4 regions of the Ornithinibacillus xuwenensis genome follow, and region 3 is predicted to be linked to each of the others. Evidence: riboswitches for the same ligand, from Rfam matches in the RefSeq annotation. Region 3 holds a riboswitch; each other region holds the start of a gene.
The links. Region 3 has a riboswitch for S-adenosylmethionine ahead of ABC228_RS11525 (cyclase family protein). Riboswitches for the same ligand answer to the same signal wherever they lie in the genome.
Positions count from the first base shown of each region.

Region 1: another riboswitch for S-adenosylmethionine. It lies ahead of ABC228_RS14470 (methionine ABC transporter ATP-binding protein); the one in region 3 lies ahead of ABC228_RS11525 (cyclase family protein).
Region 2: another riboswitch for S-adenosylmethionine. It lies ahead of ABC228_RS13780 (iron-containing alcohol dehydrogenase family protein); the one in region 3 lies ahead of ABC228_RS11525 (cyclase family protein).
Region 4: another riboswitch for S-adenosylmethionine. It lies ahead of metK (methionine adenosyltransferase); the one in region 3 lies ahead of ABC228_RS11525 (cyclase family protein).

Region 1 is NZ_JBDIML010000005.1:75,108-79,297, reverse strand. It holds gene ABC228_RS14500 (acyl-CoA dehydrogenase family protein) at 1-416, shown strand, start outside; gene ABC228_RS14495 (VanZ family protein) at 456-1,001, opposite strand; gene ABC228_RS14490 (arsenate reductase family protein) at 1,137-1,499, shown strand; gene gcvH (glycine cleavage system protein GcvH) at 1,570-1,953, shown strand; gene ABC228_RS14480 (toprim domain-containing protein) at 2,092-2,445, shown strand; gene ABC228_RS14475 (thioredoxin family protein) at 2,465-2,779, shown strand; SAM riboswitch class I at 2,860-2,972, shown strand; gene ABC228_RS14470 (methionine ABC transporter ATP-binding protein) at 3,070-4,092, shown strand; gene ABC228_RS14465 (methionine ABC transporter permease) at 4,085-4,190, shown strand, end outside.
Region 2 is NZ_JBDIML010000004.1:211,888-216,077, reverse strand. It holds gene ABC228_RS13785 (pyridoxal phosphate-dependent aminotransferase) at 1-991, opposite strand, end outside; SAM riboswitch class I at 1,152-1,253, shown strand; gene ABC228_RS13780 (iron-containing alcohol dehydrogenase family protein) at 1,331-2,407, shown strand; gene ABC228_RS13775 (carbon-nitrogen family hydrolase) at 2,418-3,206, shown strand; gene ABC228_RS13770 (hypothetical protein) at 3,322-3,747, opposite strand; gene ABC228_RS13765 (hypothetical protein) at 3,773-4,190, opposite strand, start outside.
Region 3 is NZ_JBDIML010000003.1:415,672-419,861, reverse strand. It holds gene ABC228_RS11530 (5-methyltetrahydropteroyltriglutamate--homocysteine S-methyltransferase) at 1-997, opposite strand, end outside; gene ABC228_RS11525 (cyclase family protein) at 1,020-1,778, opposite strand; SAM riboswitch class I at 1,863-1,964, opposite strand; gene ABC228_RS11520 (hypothetical protein) at 2,119-4,190, shown strand, end outside.
Region 4 is NZ_JBDIML010000005.1:4,777-8,966, reverse strand. It holds gene ABC228_RS14135 (ABC transporter substrate-binding protein) at 1-185, opposite strand, end outside; gene pckA (phosphoenolpyruvate carboxykinase (ATP)) at 403-1,995, opposite strand; SAM riboswitch class I at 2,210-2,317, shown strand; gene metK (methionine adenosyltransferase) at 2,436-3,638, shown strand; gene ABC228_RS14120 (gamma carbonic anhydrase) at 3,689-4,190, opposite strand, start outside.

The DNA of each region.
Region 1 (4,190 bases), on a different contig from region 3:
AAAAGTATCTACTAAGAAACGCTAAAAAGATTGTTCTATTAGGAGCTGGATTAGCTGCACAAAAATACATGCAAAAAATTGATAATGAACAGGAAATTTTAGTCAATCTTGCTGATATGGTTGCAGAGGTATACAACATGGAAAGTGCAATTCTTCGTACCGAAAAGGCCCTAACTAAATCTGGTGTAGACAAAAATAAACAAAAATTATTATATACACAGGTTTATGTACAGGAAGCGTTTAACCGTATCGAAGCGGATGCAAAAGAAACTCTTATTGCAGTGGAAGACGGAGACAACTTGCGTATGATGCTTTCTTCATTACGTAAATTAACACGACATACACCTACAAATGTAATTGCGAAGAAACGAGAAATTGCAGCTGAAATTATTGAAACAGAGAAATATACGGTTTAAATGAAATGGAAAACCCCTTTACAGCAAATTGTAAAGGGGTTAATTTCTTAATTGGTAATAGATTCCTTTTACCAATAACCCGAAAAAATATCCAATAATAACACCAAGAGTGTTTAGAATGAGGTCATCTACATCAAAGCTCCTCGAAATGATTCCATTTATGGATAGAATTAACTGCATCATTTCAATGAAAAAAGTACTCCCTAAGCCGAGAACGATTATCTGAATGAATGAAACACGCTTCCAAAATAGGAAAGGAAAAATCCCTATTGGAACAAACACAATAACATTTCCCAATAGATTAATGAATGATAGAGACTTGTCCCCAGTGAAGTTTAAATATAGATTGATTGTGTCAAAGGGTACAACATTAATAGAAGCCAGACTTTGAGATACCATATTAGTGGATGGGAAGATGGTTAGATAAAGAAGGCTCTCCACATAGGCTATTAGGATAATGAACGCTAGCTCTCGTAATTTATAGATTTTAAATGGCTTTTTCCTATAATAGATAAGACGTATCCATACATAACATGCTATTGAAATAAGTATAAAAAACACAGGGATTTCATTAATGTATTTCATTATGACTCCTTAACACCAGATATGACTTATCAATAGTATATAAAAATAATTTTAGATAGACGACAAATTACTCCTAATTATCTTATATTTCACAACAAATCATGGTAAAATAGTTGTGAATAAGGAGGGGTGGCTATGGCACTTACATTTTACTGGTATCCAAACTGTGGTACATGTAAAAAAGCAAAGAAATGGTTCGATGAGCATAACGTCGACTATAACAGCATACATATTGTGGAAGAAACACCTTCCAAAGAAATGTTAGAAACATTAATAAATCAGAGTGAACTTCCTGCTAAGAAATTTTTTAATACGAGTGGAAAAAAGTATCGAGAATTGAATATTAAAGAGAAAATACAGGATGCTACTACGGAAGAGATGGCTGCGTTATTAGCAAGTGATGGGATGCTCATTAAACGACCAATTGTAACAGATGGAAATAAAGTAACGGTCGGATTTAGAGAGGAAGACTTTCAGAAGTATTGGTCAACTAAATAAAGCTAAAATACTAGCATAATACAAGCTTAGCTTGTATAGTTAATTTACAATCAAATACGGAGGGATATTAATGAGCTTACCAAACGATCTATTATATTCACAAGAACATGAATGGGTAAAAAAAGAAGGTAATACTGTGCGTATTGGAATTACAGATTTTGCACAGGATGAGCTAGGAGATATCGTGTTTGTCGAACTACCAGAAGTAGGAGAAGAGATAAAAGCTGATGAACCATTTGGTAGTGTTGAATCTGTAAAAACAGTTTCTGAGTTATATGCTCCTGTTAGTGGTAAAATTGTTGAAGTAAATAGCGAGCTTGAAGATAGTCCTGAATCAGTAAATGAATCTCCATACGAAAATGCCTGGATGATTGTATTAGAACTTTCGGATGAATCTGAGCTTGAAAAATTACTTTCACCAGAAGCATATAAAAATCTTATTGAGCAAGACTAACAAATATCATGAAAGCTGGCTTTAACCTTTTCAGGATTAAAGTCAGCTTTATTTGCAGATGAGAATGTATAGCTATGCTAAAAACGGGCAATCTCTTCCTTCGGCCGCCTATTTTCTAACCACTGAGGGGGATCTATCATGAAACATCTTAATGATCGAGTGATAATAGTTGAAGGATTAACAGATAAAAAACAACTAGAGAAGGTTATTGACGATCAAGTTACCATTATTTGTACTAATGGAACGTTCGATGTGGAGCGTTTTGATGAATTGCTAGAGTCCTATCAATTGGATGAAAAAGACGTTTATATTTTAGTGGACGAGGATCATTCTGGAATGAAGCTCCGTAAACAGCTTGCATTAGAGCTTCCTCATGCTGAACACATTTATGTGAGTAGTGAATATCGTGAGGTAGCAGCAACTCCGGAACGTATTTTAGCAATGCTGCTACTTGGGAAGCAAATTGCTGTTAACCCTCTCTATTTAGTTTAGCTTACAAGTAGGTGATTTTTTGCAAGAAGTTACAACGGATACATTACAAGAGCGAGAATATTTAATCTATATATACACACCATTTTGTGGCACTTGTCAGGTGGCTAAGACAATGCTTGATAAGATAGAATCGGTACATAAACAGGATATTTTTTATAGGATGAATGCATCCCTGTATCCTGATTTTATGCGAGATAATAAGATTGAAAGTGTCCCGTGTCTCCTCATCAAAAAGGAGAATAAAGTTCAGGAGAAGGTATATGCATTTCACTCGATACCAAATATTTATCGTTATCTATTTAACTATCAACCTGAATTGTTTAACGAAAAATAATAAATAATTTATAGAATGGTATTGACACAAAAAGTGCACGATGCTATAGTTAGTTTTATCAAAAATCGAATAATGATTAACTCTTATCCAGAGCGGTGGAGGGAAAGGCCCTATGATACCGCGGCAACCTTCAAACTTTTAGTTTGAAAAAGGTGCCAAGTCCTACAAAGCATTTTGCTTTGAAAGATGAGAGAACGTGAAGATATAATTTATTACGTCTTTCTGTTCTCTTACAGAAAGGCGTTTTTTTATTGGTTTTTGTACACATTATAGGTAGAGGAGGGATGTTTGTGATATCGATAGAAGGACTTTCGAAAGTATTTCGGCTTAAGCAAAAAAATATTACTGCTGTAGATGACATGAGCTTAACCATACATGATGGCGATATATTTGGGGTAATTGGTTATAGTGGAGCTGGAAAGAGTACATTTATTAGGCTATTGAATCGGTTAGAAGAACCGACGAATGGTAAAATAACGATCCATGGCGAAGAGATAACAGCCATGAGTAAAAAAAAACTTCGAATTGCTAGGCAAGATATAGGAATGATTTTCCAGCATTTTAATTTACTTTGGTCTAGGACGGTAAGTGAAAATATTGCTTTTCCACTTGAAATCGCAGGCGTACCGATGGAAGAAAGAAAGAAACGGGTTAGTGAATTAGTTGATTTAGTTGGGTTAAAAGGAAGAGAGAATGCTTATCCTGCCCAGCTTAGCGGAGGTCAGAAGCAACGAGTTGGTATTGCGAGGGCTTTGGCGAATAATCCGAAGGTACTATTGTGTGACGAAGCAACCTCTGCTCTAGACCCAGAAACCACGGATTCCATATTAGATTTACTCGTCGATATCAACGAACGATTAGGCTTGACTATTATTCTCATTACACATGAAATGCATGTAATTCGAAAAATTTGTAATCGTGTTGCGGTTATGGAGAACGGAAAAGTTGTCGAGCAAGGTGAAGTATTAGATGTTTTCTTAAAACCGAATAAGCCTGTTACGAGAAAATTCGTTGAGCAAGTAATGGGAGATCCTGATGGTGATCATAATCAGTTATTAGAGGTTTATTCAAGTGGTCTGGTAGTTCGATTACATTTTGTTGGTGAGTCTGCAAACCAAGCACTAATCAGTAAGATTTCTAGGGAGTTTCAAATAGAAGTCAATATCTTACAAGGAAAGATTACACAAACCAAGCTTGGAGCTTATGGTACGTTGATTGTTCAAATCAACGGTGAGCCTAATGAAATAAACAATACCATTGGCTTTATTAAAGAAGAAACCTCAGTTGAAGTGGAGGTTTTGACACATGCTTAAGGAATTATTTCCAAATGTCGTTTTGGAGGATTTAATCGTAGCAACTGGAGAAACGTTCTATATGACGTTATTGGCTCTGGTAGGAACTGTGATTTTTG
Region 2 (4,190 bases), on a different contig from region 3:
CCGGGAGCCAAGCAAAGAAAGTACCCTTTGGTGCTTCTACCCTCCAGCCAATCTCATGTAATTTTCGAACGAATTTATCTCTTCTTGCTTGATAGGTCTGGACGAGTTCTACCACATTCTGCTGTTCAGCTAATAATGCCTTTGCAGCAGCCTGCTGAATACCACTAAATAAACTAACATATACATGGTCTTGGATAAGATTAATGCTCTCAATTACCGATTGATTACCAACTGCAAATCCAACACGCCAGCCAGCCATATTATAGGTTTTGGAAAGTGTGTACATTTCAACTCCAATTTCCTTTGCACCTTCAGATTGTAGAAAGCTTTGCGGTTTTTCCCCATCAAATCCAATTGCACCGTAAGCAAAATCATGAACGACACAAATCTGATGTTTTTTAGCTATTTCAATTGTTTCATCAAAAAATGATTTTGTCGCTATTGCCGAGGTTGGATTATTCGGGTAATTTAAGAACATTAATTTTGCTCGGTCTAAATCATGCTCACTTATCGCATGGTAATCTGGTAGGAAATCATTTTCCCTCTTCAACGGCATATAAGCTGTCTCAGCATTTGCCATTGCAATGCCAGACATATAGTCGGGATAACCAGGATCTGGAACGAGCGCAAGATCTCCCGCATTTAGTAAGCACTGACTAATCTCTACTAAACCTGTTTTGGCACCGAATAAAATAGCAACCTCTGTATTTGGATCAATTTCCACTTGGTATTCACGTTTATAAAATTCAGCGATTGCATCCTTCAGAAATTGTTGTCCACGAAAAGGCGAATACTTATGATATTGTGAGTTATCGGCTGCCGTTTTCAACTCCTCAACAATATGCTTCGGTGTTGGTAAGTCCGGATTTCCTTGACCAAGATTTATAATATCATGTCCTTCATTCGCTAGCATTTGAACCTTTTGAACGAGTTTAGCAAAGAACTGCTCTGGTAATCTTGTTAGCAATTCAGATTGTTTAAATTGATGCATTTCTTACCACGCTCCTAAACAGGTCTGTAAAATTCTAGTTACTAACTATAGTCATTAAATTCTAACTTGTAAAGAGTTTTTTTAAATTTAGAATTGTTGACAGAATGAAAAAGCGGTGGGATAATGCATTTCAAACATAGAATATACAATGAATAAATTACTCTTATCACGAGAAGGCGGAGGGAATGGCCCTATGAAGCCCGGCAACCGGTTGCTACGCAACACGGTGCTAAATCCTGCAAGATCCATTGCAAGATAAGAGGAGGAGCAAAAAGACAAATCAACCTCTCTTCCTCTCCTGGAAGAGAGGTTTTTTACGATATCAAGAGGGGGATTAGGATGGATGTCATTCGTGTAAAAGGCGCACCAAATTTATATCTTTGCTATGAAGGAGTACTTGACGATTTACCAAGCTTGTTAAACAAGCATCACTTTCAACGTCCTGCTATCATTCATGGAGAAGCTTCTTGGCAAGCGGCAAAGCCCTTTATTCACTTAGAAGAACCAGCCACGTACGTACAGTATCATGGGGATTGTACACATCAGGAAGTGGCAAGAGTTCGTGATGAAGCTTCGGTTGTAGATACAGATGTCATTATTGGAGTTGGTGGAGGGAAAGTATTAGATATTGCGAAAGCCACCGGCGATACCCTACATCTACCTGTTATCCTAGTTCCAACCTTAGCATCAAATTGTGCTGCTTGGACACCTTTAAGTGTGTTCTACGATAACGATGGAAATTTCTTAGAATACACTGTCTTCAACCAAAGCACCTATATGGTGTTAGTAGAGCCTAGAATAATCGTCCAATCACCAGTAGACTATCTACGTGCCGGTATTGGTGATACGATTGCAAAATGGTATGAGGCTGACGTCTTAACTCGTCATCTAGAATCCAAGCCCATACCTTTAGAGATTGCATTACATGCTGCAGGATTATGTCGAGATGTGCTGTTACGAGAAGGGAAAAATGCAATAACAGCCTTGTCCTCACAAGTGATTACACCCGAATTTTTACAAGTGGTCGAAACCATTATCATGGCTGGCGGTATGGTTGGTAGCTTCGGTGATCATTACGGGAGAATTTCTGGCGCTCATTCCATTCATAATGGCCTCACCTATGTAAATGAAACACATGATTATCTTCATGGTGATAAGGTTGCTTTCGGCGTGTTAGTACAACTAGCAATAGAGGATAGACTAGATGAAATTTCATTCCTTTTGCCGTATTATAAAGAACTAGAACTCCCCATTTCACTAGCAGAATTAGGTATACTAGAAAATAAAGCAGAGGCTATCAGCATTATTGCCCATGGAGCAACTAAACCTGGCGAGTCTATCCATTTAATGGGCATTTCTGACCGTACTATAGTTGAAAAAGCCATTTACAAGATTGAAAACCTTAAACCTAGATAGGAGAGATAGGATGGGATTAAACGTTTCCCTTATACAAATGGATATTAGTTTTGGCGATCCTAAAGCTAATTATGAGCATCTGAAGGAGCTATTTACTAGCTTCGAACATACGAAGCCTGATGTGGTTGTACTGCCTGAGCTATGGACAACAGGCTATGATTTGACCCGCTTAGATGAAATTGCTGACAAAGATGGACACAACTCTATTGACTTCCTCTCCAACCTTGCGTTAACATACAACACCAACATTGTTGGCGGCTCTATTGCTAAGAATGTAAATAATCAGTTTAGCAATACCTTACTCGTTGTGAACCAAGCGGGTAAGCTGATTAAGGAATACAGTAAAGCACATCTATTTCGTCTCATGAATGAAGAAAAGCATCTTATTGAAGGAAATGAAAATGGGAGTTTTACACTTGCAGGACAAAAAAGCGCTGGTGTTATTTGTTACGATATTCGTTTTCCTGAATGGATTCGTACGCACATGCTTGATGAAACAAAGATTCTCTATGTCGTTGCCGAATGGCCAAAGCCGAGAATCGACCATTGGAGAGCTCTCTTAATTAGTCGTGCCATTGAAAATCAATGCTTTGTAATAGCGTGTAACCGAATTGGTTCTGATCCAAATAACCAATTTGGTGGGCATTCTATTATTATTGGCCCATGGGGAGAAATCATTGCAGAAGCTGGAGAAGACGAAACCATTCTCCAAGCCAAGATTGATATCAACCAAGTGGATGAAGTTCGAAATACGATACCGATTTTTAAGGATCGTCGACCGGATATTTACCGATTGTAAGCGATATAGTGGGGCATGATAATCATTCGTTATGCACATAACTGTCCAAACAAAAACAAGAGCGCTTGGAACTCAAAATTGCAGCGTTCTTGTTTTTAATTTCAAATTAATAAAACTATAAAAGACTTTCTATTTCTATGATTTCATCGTGAATGAATTTCTCTAATTTCAATGCCAAATCATCCAATTGATTAATTTCCGTGACAATATAGAGATTAGCACTCATAGAATATGGGGCTTCTTGCTTGTTATCCACCTTAACTTCAATTCCTCCCATTCCTCTTTTACTATCTTGAAGGAAAAATCGCATTGATAAGAAGTGTGTCGTATTTTCCGTTTCATGTCCCGTTACCCAGATAAACTCATTCTTACCCAAAAAATTTGTGAAGTTAGCGATACCATTTTTCAACTCTTCTAATTGTCCATTGTTTAAATATATATCGATTTCGACATTGCAATCACTGCCATATAAACATAGCCTCACTTCAAAGAAATCGACATCTGTCCATATTTTTTTCATGATAAATCTTGGATTAGCCATACTACTCACAACCTATCCTTCTTAATTAATAATCATCTTCAAATTCCTTGAACTGTTTCCATATATAATTTCCTGTTTTTGTGTCAAAACCAGAAAGCTCTTTATACCATAGGAATTCATTTTCACCTAAATCTGTCTGAACTTGATTTAGAACTTTTCGTACAAACGCAATATGCTTCTTTAGAGCTTCTTTAATTTCTGGATAATCTTTCTCTTCATCAATATTCTTTTTTAATTCTTGATAGTGCTTAGAAATATAGTTAATCTGTGTACCAATTATCATTATCTTACCACTCATATCATGATAATGTTGCGCAATCGCTTCTAAATTACCAATATGCTTCTCCAAGAGAATATCACCATTTTCCTCTTGTAAGGTTTTTATCCAAAAATCAACATCATCTTCCCTCAAATGAAATAAGGTTTGAGCTATAGTAACTTGA
Region 3 (4,190 bases):
GACTTAAGCATAATTGTTCGAGTGGAACAAATTCAGTAGCTGCATGAATTCGTTGTTTAATGTATGCTTTCTCCTCCAATTCGCCAAATTTGGAAGTTACTAAACCTAGTACGACTCTTGCTCCATCTGAAGGAATATAATCTAACGGTTTGAAGGTACCCGAACGCTCATCATCGTATTCTAAGAAAAATCCATTAACCTTTTCTTTAGCAAATAACGTAGGAGCGATAAATGCATAACTACCTTCAAATGCCCATCTAGATTCGTAGTTTCCGCGGCATAAATGTGTCGTAACATATAAATCCTCGGGTTTATCTTCCAGTACGCCATTTACCACCCGCAGAGCTAAGTCTATCAATTCTTCTCTTGTCAGCTCTTGCTCATATGCTATTAAATTTTCCGTGTTTAAGCCTGCAATATACACATCATCAAATTGTAAATACCTTACACCAGCATCATAGAATGCTCGTAAAGCATCACGATAGGCATGAATAATATCATCAGCATATTCATCTATATTAGGGTATACAGCGATATTTCGAATTCCTCGGTGAAAAAGCTGATTAGGACTAGGTATGGTTTGTTTTGCAACTGCTCTCCCACCAACAATTTCATTGAATTCAATAAAATCTCTTATAAAAGGGTGATCTGGATTAAACGAGATTTTTCCAATGTTGCGTACATCATATGGTTCGGTTTCTATCCCTTCAAATAGAATACCTCTTTCAGGTACAAAACCCTCAAATCCATTAAGATTCTCCAAAAAGTCTAAGTGCCACCAAGAACGTCGGAATTCACCATCGGTTACAAGCTCTAGCCCAACTTCAATTTGCTTATCAACAATGCGTTTGATTTCCGTAGTCTCTACATCCCGGAGTTCACTTGCAGAAATAGTTCCATTGTTAAATTTTTTTCTTGCTTTTAGTAAATTATTTGGTCTTAATAAGCTTCCAACGTGGTCTGCTCGAAAGGGTACTTTATTCTTTATTTTGCTCATCATTATTCCTTCTTTCTATATATTATGGTAGTAATGCAAATGAACGTACTGGGAAGCCAGACGCTTTTTCAACTTTTGGTACGATATTAAAGATGACTGCACCATTTGCAGGTAATTTATCTAAATTTGTTAGTAATTCTACTTGATATGTATCTTGTTCTAGTACATAATACTCTCCTAATAGTGCACCATTCTTTCGGTAGTCAACAGCTGAGTCAGTATCAAACGTTTCATGGCCAATAGCTTTAATTTGTCTTTCTTCAAATAAAAATTGTAAGGCATCTATGCCCCATCCAGGTGCATGCGGATTTCCATTAGAATCTTTATTATTGAATAAATCATGATTGGGCCATCGTTTGCTCCAGTCAGTTCGAAGCGCAACAAACGTATCAGGTTCAATTTTTCCATTTTCAGCTTCAAACTGAAGGATATCATCTACTGATAACGTAAAGTCATTATTTAAAGCAGCTTCTTTGGACTTATCGATCACTATTAATGGTAATACAAGTTCCTTTAGCTCTAATTCTTCCAAATAACGTTTGTTCTGAACAAAGTGAATTGGGGCATCCAAATGGGTTCCATATTGTCCAGGAATAGTAAAACTTTGTGCAAAAAAGCCATCCTCATGTGTAAATAGAGTTTTGAATTCTGCTGATTCAAATGCTGAAAAATGTGGAGAAGTTGGCCCAAACGTATGGGTTAAGTCAATCCACTTCTTTTCTTTTAGAACGTTGATAGCTGTTCGTAACTCGTTTACCGTTTGCAAGTTATTCTTAGTCATACAATCACCTCATTTTATTTTTGAACAACTAAAAAACCTCTTCTTAAAAATAAGAAGAGGTTAACATACAAATCTCGCTATCTCTTCTTATCTTCAAGCATTACGCTTCTGGAATTGGCACAGTACTCTTAAGAGTCCGCTGCCGAGGCTTCAAAGGGCCAGTCCCTCCACCTCTCTGGATAAGAATTATCGGTAATTTAATTGTTAGTATATAATCTACACTCGTGATATTACGATGTCAAGAAGAAATTTCCAAGAAAATGAAAATTATGATGAATATGACATAATATACTGTTATGATTATCTTAGCAGAAAATTGATGAACAAAGGTGGGAATAGGATGGCTCCGTTAAACGCGGATGAAAGACGTGAGATATTCAGAGAAGAACTACATAAGCTGGTGAAGGCAAATTACGTAACTTTAAATTTGGCAGCACGAATCATCAATGCGCATGCGAAGTATTATACGACAATACCGAAAGTGGAACAACAAAGACCAGCAGTACAACAAAAAACACCAATTGAACAGCAACAACCAATTAATCAACAAAAATCTCAAGAGCCACAATTGAATCAATCGATAAAGGAGAACAAGTCACAAGTTAGACAGCAGTTGGATCCTGTAAGCCAAGAGCAAGAGACATCGAGTGGTTTAGCGCCACGACCGGTTATGGCTCCCAAGCAGAAGGATCCATTGACAGCTCAACAGGTTCGAGAACGGAATATTACGTGGGCACTTAACTTAGGTGTTATTCTACTTTTGTTAGGAGGTCTCGTACTCGCTACTAGTACCTGGGAAACACTTGGGAATTGGACTAAGACAGGCTTAATCTCACTTGTTTCGGTGCTGTTTTTTGGATTGGCATGGTTAACGAATCGAGTACTACATATTAAGAAAACAGCGCTTGCTTTCTTAATCCTAGGAAGTTTATTTCTCCCAATCGTGATTGTATCAGCAGGGTATTTTGAATTATTTGGTACATATTTATCCTTCTCTGGCGAAGGGAAATACTTATTTGGTGCAATCGGAACACTTGTTGTGTTACCAATATATATATTCTTTGCTTTTAGACTAGCATCACGACTATTTGTTTGGTTTTCATATGTGTTTATTAGTGTATTTATCGGATTACTAATAGCAGCACTATATCTCCCAGTTGACGGGTTCTATCTCGGAATTATGCTTTACAATGGATTATTAATTCTTGGATATCGTGGTGTCAGAGAAAATCCAAATCTGAAGGTGTTTACAAAGGAATTTATCCCATTTATTCAAGCAAACTTAATTCTTTCTACATTGCTCATGCTAGTTTTCTATGATCATGAACTAATGTATAGCGCGAATCTATTATTAACAGCTATTATTTATTTTTCGATGATTTACGTTACCAATCACAAGTCCTATCATTTTGTATTTACAGCAATGCTTGTGTATGGTGCCTATCAGCTAATTGAAAATTCCATGCTTGCTGGTGTTGAGGAAATAGCATATGCATTTCTTGGAATAATTTTCATTTTAATTCCAAGGATGATTAAGGATACAAAATCACTTCAAACTGTATTTCATGTAACAAGTGCAATCGTATCGTCACTAGCATTCTTATATATTAGTTTTGAGGGAATTATATTACGAATAAATGATCCGTCTATCGTTTTAGTTATCGCGTATATCATCATTGCCCTTAATTTTACGTACTTGGTGAAGTCTGTAACTAATACATTATTTACGTACTTAAGCCCCATTTTCTTTATTAGTGCGTTATATGAGTTAGCGATGCTTGGGAAGGATTGGATTGGATATGAAACGGTTACGTTACCATTCTTTGTTTTGGCATTTAGTTTCTATATCCTAGTAGGATGTTTGGTAGGAGGCTCATTCTTAGGTGCAATCAAACAGAGCTCTAGAGATATTAGTGGGATTGCGATGCTTCTAAGTCTATTAATTGGCTTGTCTCAAACGAATGCAATTGAACAGAGTATAATGCTATTGCTAGTAAGTATTCTCAGTATCGTAACACATCGATACGAGCCGCGAGCAGCATTCAAATTATTTACAACCTGGATACATGCAGTAGCATTAGCGTTAGCGATTACAGCGTTATATAGTGAATTAGTGGTGACAATGGACTCATTATTTGTGATGTCTCCATTTAATCAAGAAGGAGTCATCCTTGGAAGCATCGTTGTACTAATTATTAGCTATGTTTGGAAGGCTTTACGACAAACAAAATTTGCTAATCACAGCTTCTTTATAGCTCAAATGTTCTATGGTCTAGGGATTCTTATAAGCCTTGCAATGGAAACCGATTCTATCGTAAAGGTCTTCATTTCTCTAGGTGGAATTGGAATGGCATATCTACTGTATAAGAGGACTGATTGGTCAGCTATTCCGTATGTTATTAGTGGATTATC
Region 4 (4,190 bases), on a different contig from region 3:
TGAAGTTCAACATCTAAACCTTCTTCTTCAAAGAAGCCTTTCTCTATTGCAACATATTGTGGTGCATAAAATAAGGAACGTGTTACTTCTCCTACTTTAATGGTTGTATTTTCACTAGATCCACATGCGGATAGAAAAATAAGCACAACACATGATACAAACGAAAGATGTTTTATTTTTCTCATGATGCTCGATCCTTTCAATATCAGATATTTTGTCTAAACATTTTATGCAATGTGAAAAAATGTGTGAATGCCTAGTTTAAGATAGGGTGAAGGGTGGAATATAAAAAAACCGACCTAATAATAGGTCGGGTGTTGAAAATTCAACTATTGATGGCAGCTAATTGTTGCTGCATTTAATATATAAACCCTCTTGGGATGAGGACATGATAATGGTAGCTTATCGATTTTGATAGGTTGGACCAGCTTTAGCAATTTCCGCGCTGGCATCTGAAAATTTCTTGAAATTCTCATGGAACTTAAGTGCAAGTTCCTTTGCTTGCTCTTCATAAGCCTGTTTGTCACGCCATGTATTTTTAGGAACTAATATTTCATCAGGTACCCCTGCTACTTGAGTAGGTATGTCTAATCCGAAGATCTCATCTTTGGTTGTTTCAACATGGTTCAGCTCTCCTTCAAGTGCTGCGTGGACCATTGCTCTTGTATAAGAAAGCTTAATACGACTTCCAATACCATAAGAACCGCCAGTCCATCCGGTATTGATCAAGAAAACATTTGTATCGTACTGGTCAATTTTTTCTCCAAGCATTTTCGCATACGTAGCCGGTGCTAATGGAAGGAATGGTGCACCGAAGCAGGCTGAGAAAGTAGCTTCAGGTTCTGTTACTCCTCTTTCTGTTCCAGCAAGTTTACTTGTATATCCGCTAAGGAAGTGGTACATTGCTTGCTCTCTGGTTAACTTACTAATTGGTGGTAATGTACCAGATGCGTCTGCTGTAAGAAAAATAATCGTATTCGGATGTCCCGCGATACTTGGGTTTACAATATTATCGATATGCTCTAATGGATAGGCAGCTCTCGTATTTTCGGTTAAAGATGTATTTTCATAGTTTGGAATACGAGATTTATCGTCCATCACAACATTTTCTAGTACTGAACCAAATCTGATGGCATTAAAGATTTGTGGCTCTTTCTCTTCTGATAAATTAATACATTTAGCATAGCAGCCGCCCTCTATATTAAATACACCTCTAGAACTCCATGCATGCTCGTCATCACCAACTAGCCGGCGATATGGATCTGCTGATAAGGTGGTTTTACCCGTACCTGATAGTCCAAAAAATAATGCTACATCTCCTTCATTTCCAACGTTTGCTGAGCAATGCATGGAAAGAATGTTTTGTTCAGGTAATAAGTAGTTCATAATCGAGAATATGGATTTCTTAATTTCTCCAGCGTATTCTGTACCACCAATTAATATTACTTTATGTTTAAATGAAACAAGTATGAAGGCTTCTGAATTTGTCCCATCGATACTTGGTTCTGCCTTAAACGAAGGAGCAGAAATTACTGTAAATGATGGTTGATGAGCTGTTAACTCTTCTTCAGTAGGACGAATAAATAATTGTCGGGCAAATAAATTATGCCAAGCAAACTCATTGATAACTTGAATTGGTAATCGGTAGTTTTTATCAGCACCAGCGAAACCATTAAAAACAAAGACCTCATCTTTTTCCTTTAAGTGAGCGATAACTTTTGCATATAATTTTTCAAATACTGCTTCATCGATTGGTTGGTTTACATTTCCCCAATCAACTTTATCTTCGGATATAGAATCTCTGATAATAAATTTGTCCTTTGGAGAACGACCAGTATATTTTCCGGTTGTCGCAAGAACAGCTCCGGTATCAGTTAAAGTTCCTTCTTTTCTCGATAGAATTTTCTCAACTAAACTAGCAACAGATAAATTGTTTTGAATATTTTGTTGTGATAAAAGCTCTTCTAATAATGAAGTTTTCATTACCGTATTCATTATAATTACCTTCCTTTATGATGGAATATTTAGGAAAGACTTCCTTTCCATAACAAAAGCATCTGAAATCTTCCATTAGTATAACACATTTAAAATAATGGTGTATACTAATTATTATTTTTTATTTTATTATCTTTTTTACTATATGTGACAGCGATAATATGAGTTGACATTGGACAATTAATTCGGTTAACCTAAACTATGAGCGGATACTCTCTTATTCAGAGTCGGCGGAGGGACAGACCCAATGAAGCCCGGCAACCATCACACCATGTGAAAAGGTGCTAACCTGATGCAAGGAAAATTCCTTGAACAATAAGAGCGAAAGGCTGAAAACCCCTTTCCTCAGGAACGAAGGAAAGGCTTTTTTTTGTTGATTGGGATATAATACTGATAGATATGGAGTTCCGTACCACTATATAAAGGGAGGATTTAGCCTAATGGCTAAAAATCGACGATTATTTACTTCGGAGTCAGTAACAGAAGGGCATCCGGACAAAATTTGCGACCAAATTTCCGATGCAATTTTAGATGAAATCTTATCAAAGGATCCAGCAGCACGTGTTGCTTGTGAAACAACTGTAACAACAGGACTGGTATTAGTTGCTGGTGAAATCACCACGTCAACTTATGTTGATATTCCTGCAGTTGTGAGACAGACCATAAAGGACATTGGGTATACCCGTGCAAAATATGGCTTTGATGCTGATACTTGTGCAGTTTTAACAGCAATTGATGAACAATCACCGGATATTGCTGGTGGGGTGAATCAAGCATTAGAAGCCCGTCAAGGAAAATTGACCGAGGGAGAGATTGATGCGATTGGTGCTGGTGACCAAGGCTTGATGTTTGGATTTGCTTGTAATGAAACAAAAGAGTTAATGCCTTTACCAATATCATTAGCACATAAACTTTCGAAGCGATTGGCAGATGTAAGAAAAGATGAAACACTTGCATATCTTCGCCCAGATGGAAAAACACAGGTTACGATTGAATATGACGAACAGGATCAACCAGTTCGTGTGGATACGATTGTAATCTCAACCCAGCATCATCAAGATATAACATTAGAACAAATTGAGAAAGACTTATTGGAACATGTGATAAAACCAGTTGTTCCTACAAACCTATTGGATGAAGAGACAAAGTATTTTATTAATCCAACAGGTCGATTTGTGATAGGTGGCCCACAAGGCGATGCTGGTTTAACCGGTAGAAAAATCATTGTGGATACCTATGGTGGATATGCTCGTCATGGTGGGGGTGCATTCAGTGGTAAGGATGCAACTAAAGTAGACCGTTCAGCTGCGTATGCGGCCCGTTACGTTGCGAAAAACATTGTAGCAGCAAAACTAGCAGACTCTTGTGAGGTACAGCTCGCTTATGCGATTGGCGTTGCGGAGCCAGTTTCTATTTCCATTAACACATTTGGTACCGGTGTTGTAAATGAAGAAGCGTTAGTAAAAGCTGTCCGCGATATTTTTGATTTAAGGCCAGCCGGAATCATTCGCATGTTAGATTTACAACGTCCGATTTATAAAGAAACTGCTGCTTATGGTCATTTTGGTAGAACGGATGTAGAATTCCCGTGGGAAAAAACCGATAAAGTTAATGAACTATTATCATTTACAAATCAAAAGTAAATTAAAAAGTCACGAGATAAAAAATCGTGACTTTTTTTGTTGAATAAGTTTTATTCTATCCCGAGACTTGTGTGTTTTTTATAATACTGGCCTTTATCAACATAGGATTTCCGTACGCGCTCCATCTCTTTATAATCCTCATCAGTTAATTCTCTTACTACCTTTGCAGGACGCCCAATAGCCAATGTATGTGGTGGGATTTTTTTGCCTGGAGGAACAAGACTGCCAGCACCAACGAATGCAGACTCACCTATTTCTGCACCGTCCAAAATAATCGATCCCATTCCGACTAATGCATTTTTTCGAACAATGGCGGAATGTAGGGTCACTTGATGCCCAACTGTCACATCGTCTTCAATAAGAAGTGTGTTACTCGGGCTTTGGTGAAGCATGGATAAGTCTTGAATACTTACTCTTTTTCCAATTCGAGTTGGTGCAACATCACCCCGAATGACCGTCTTAAACCAAATACTAGATTCTTCTCCAATCGTAACGTCACCAACAATGACCGCATCTTTTGCTATGAAAGCCGTTGGATGAATAGATGGAGAA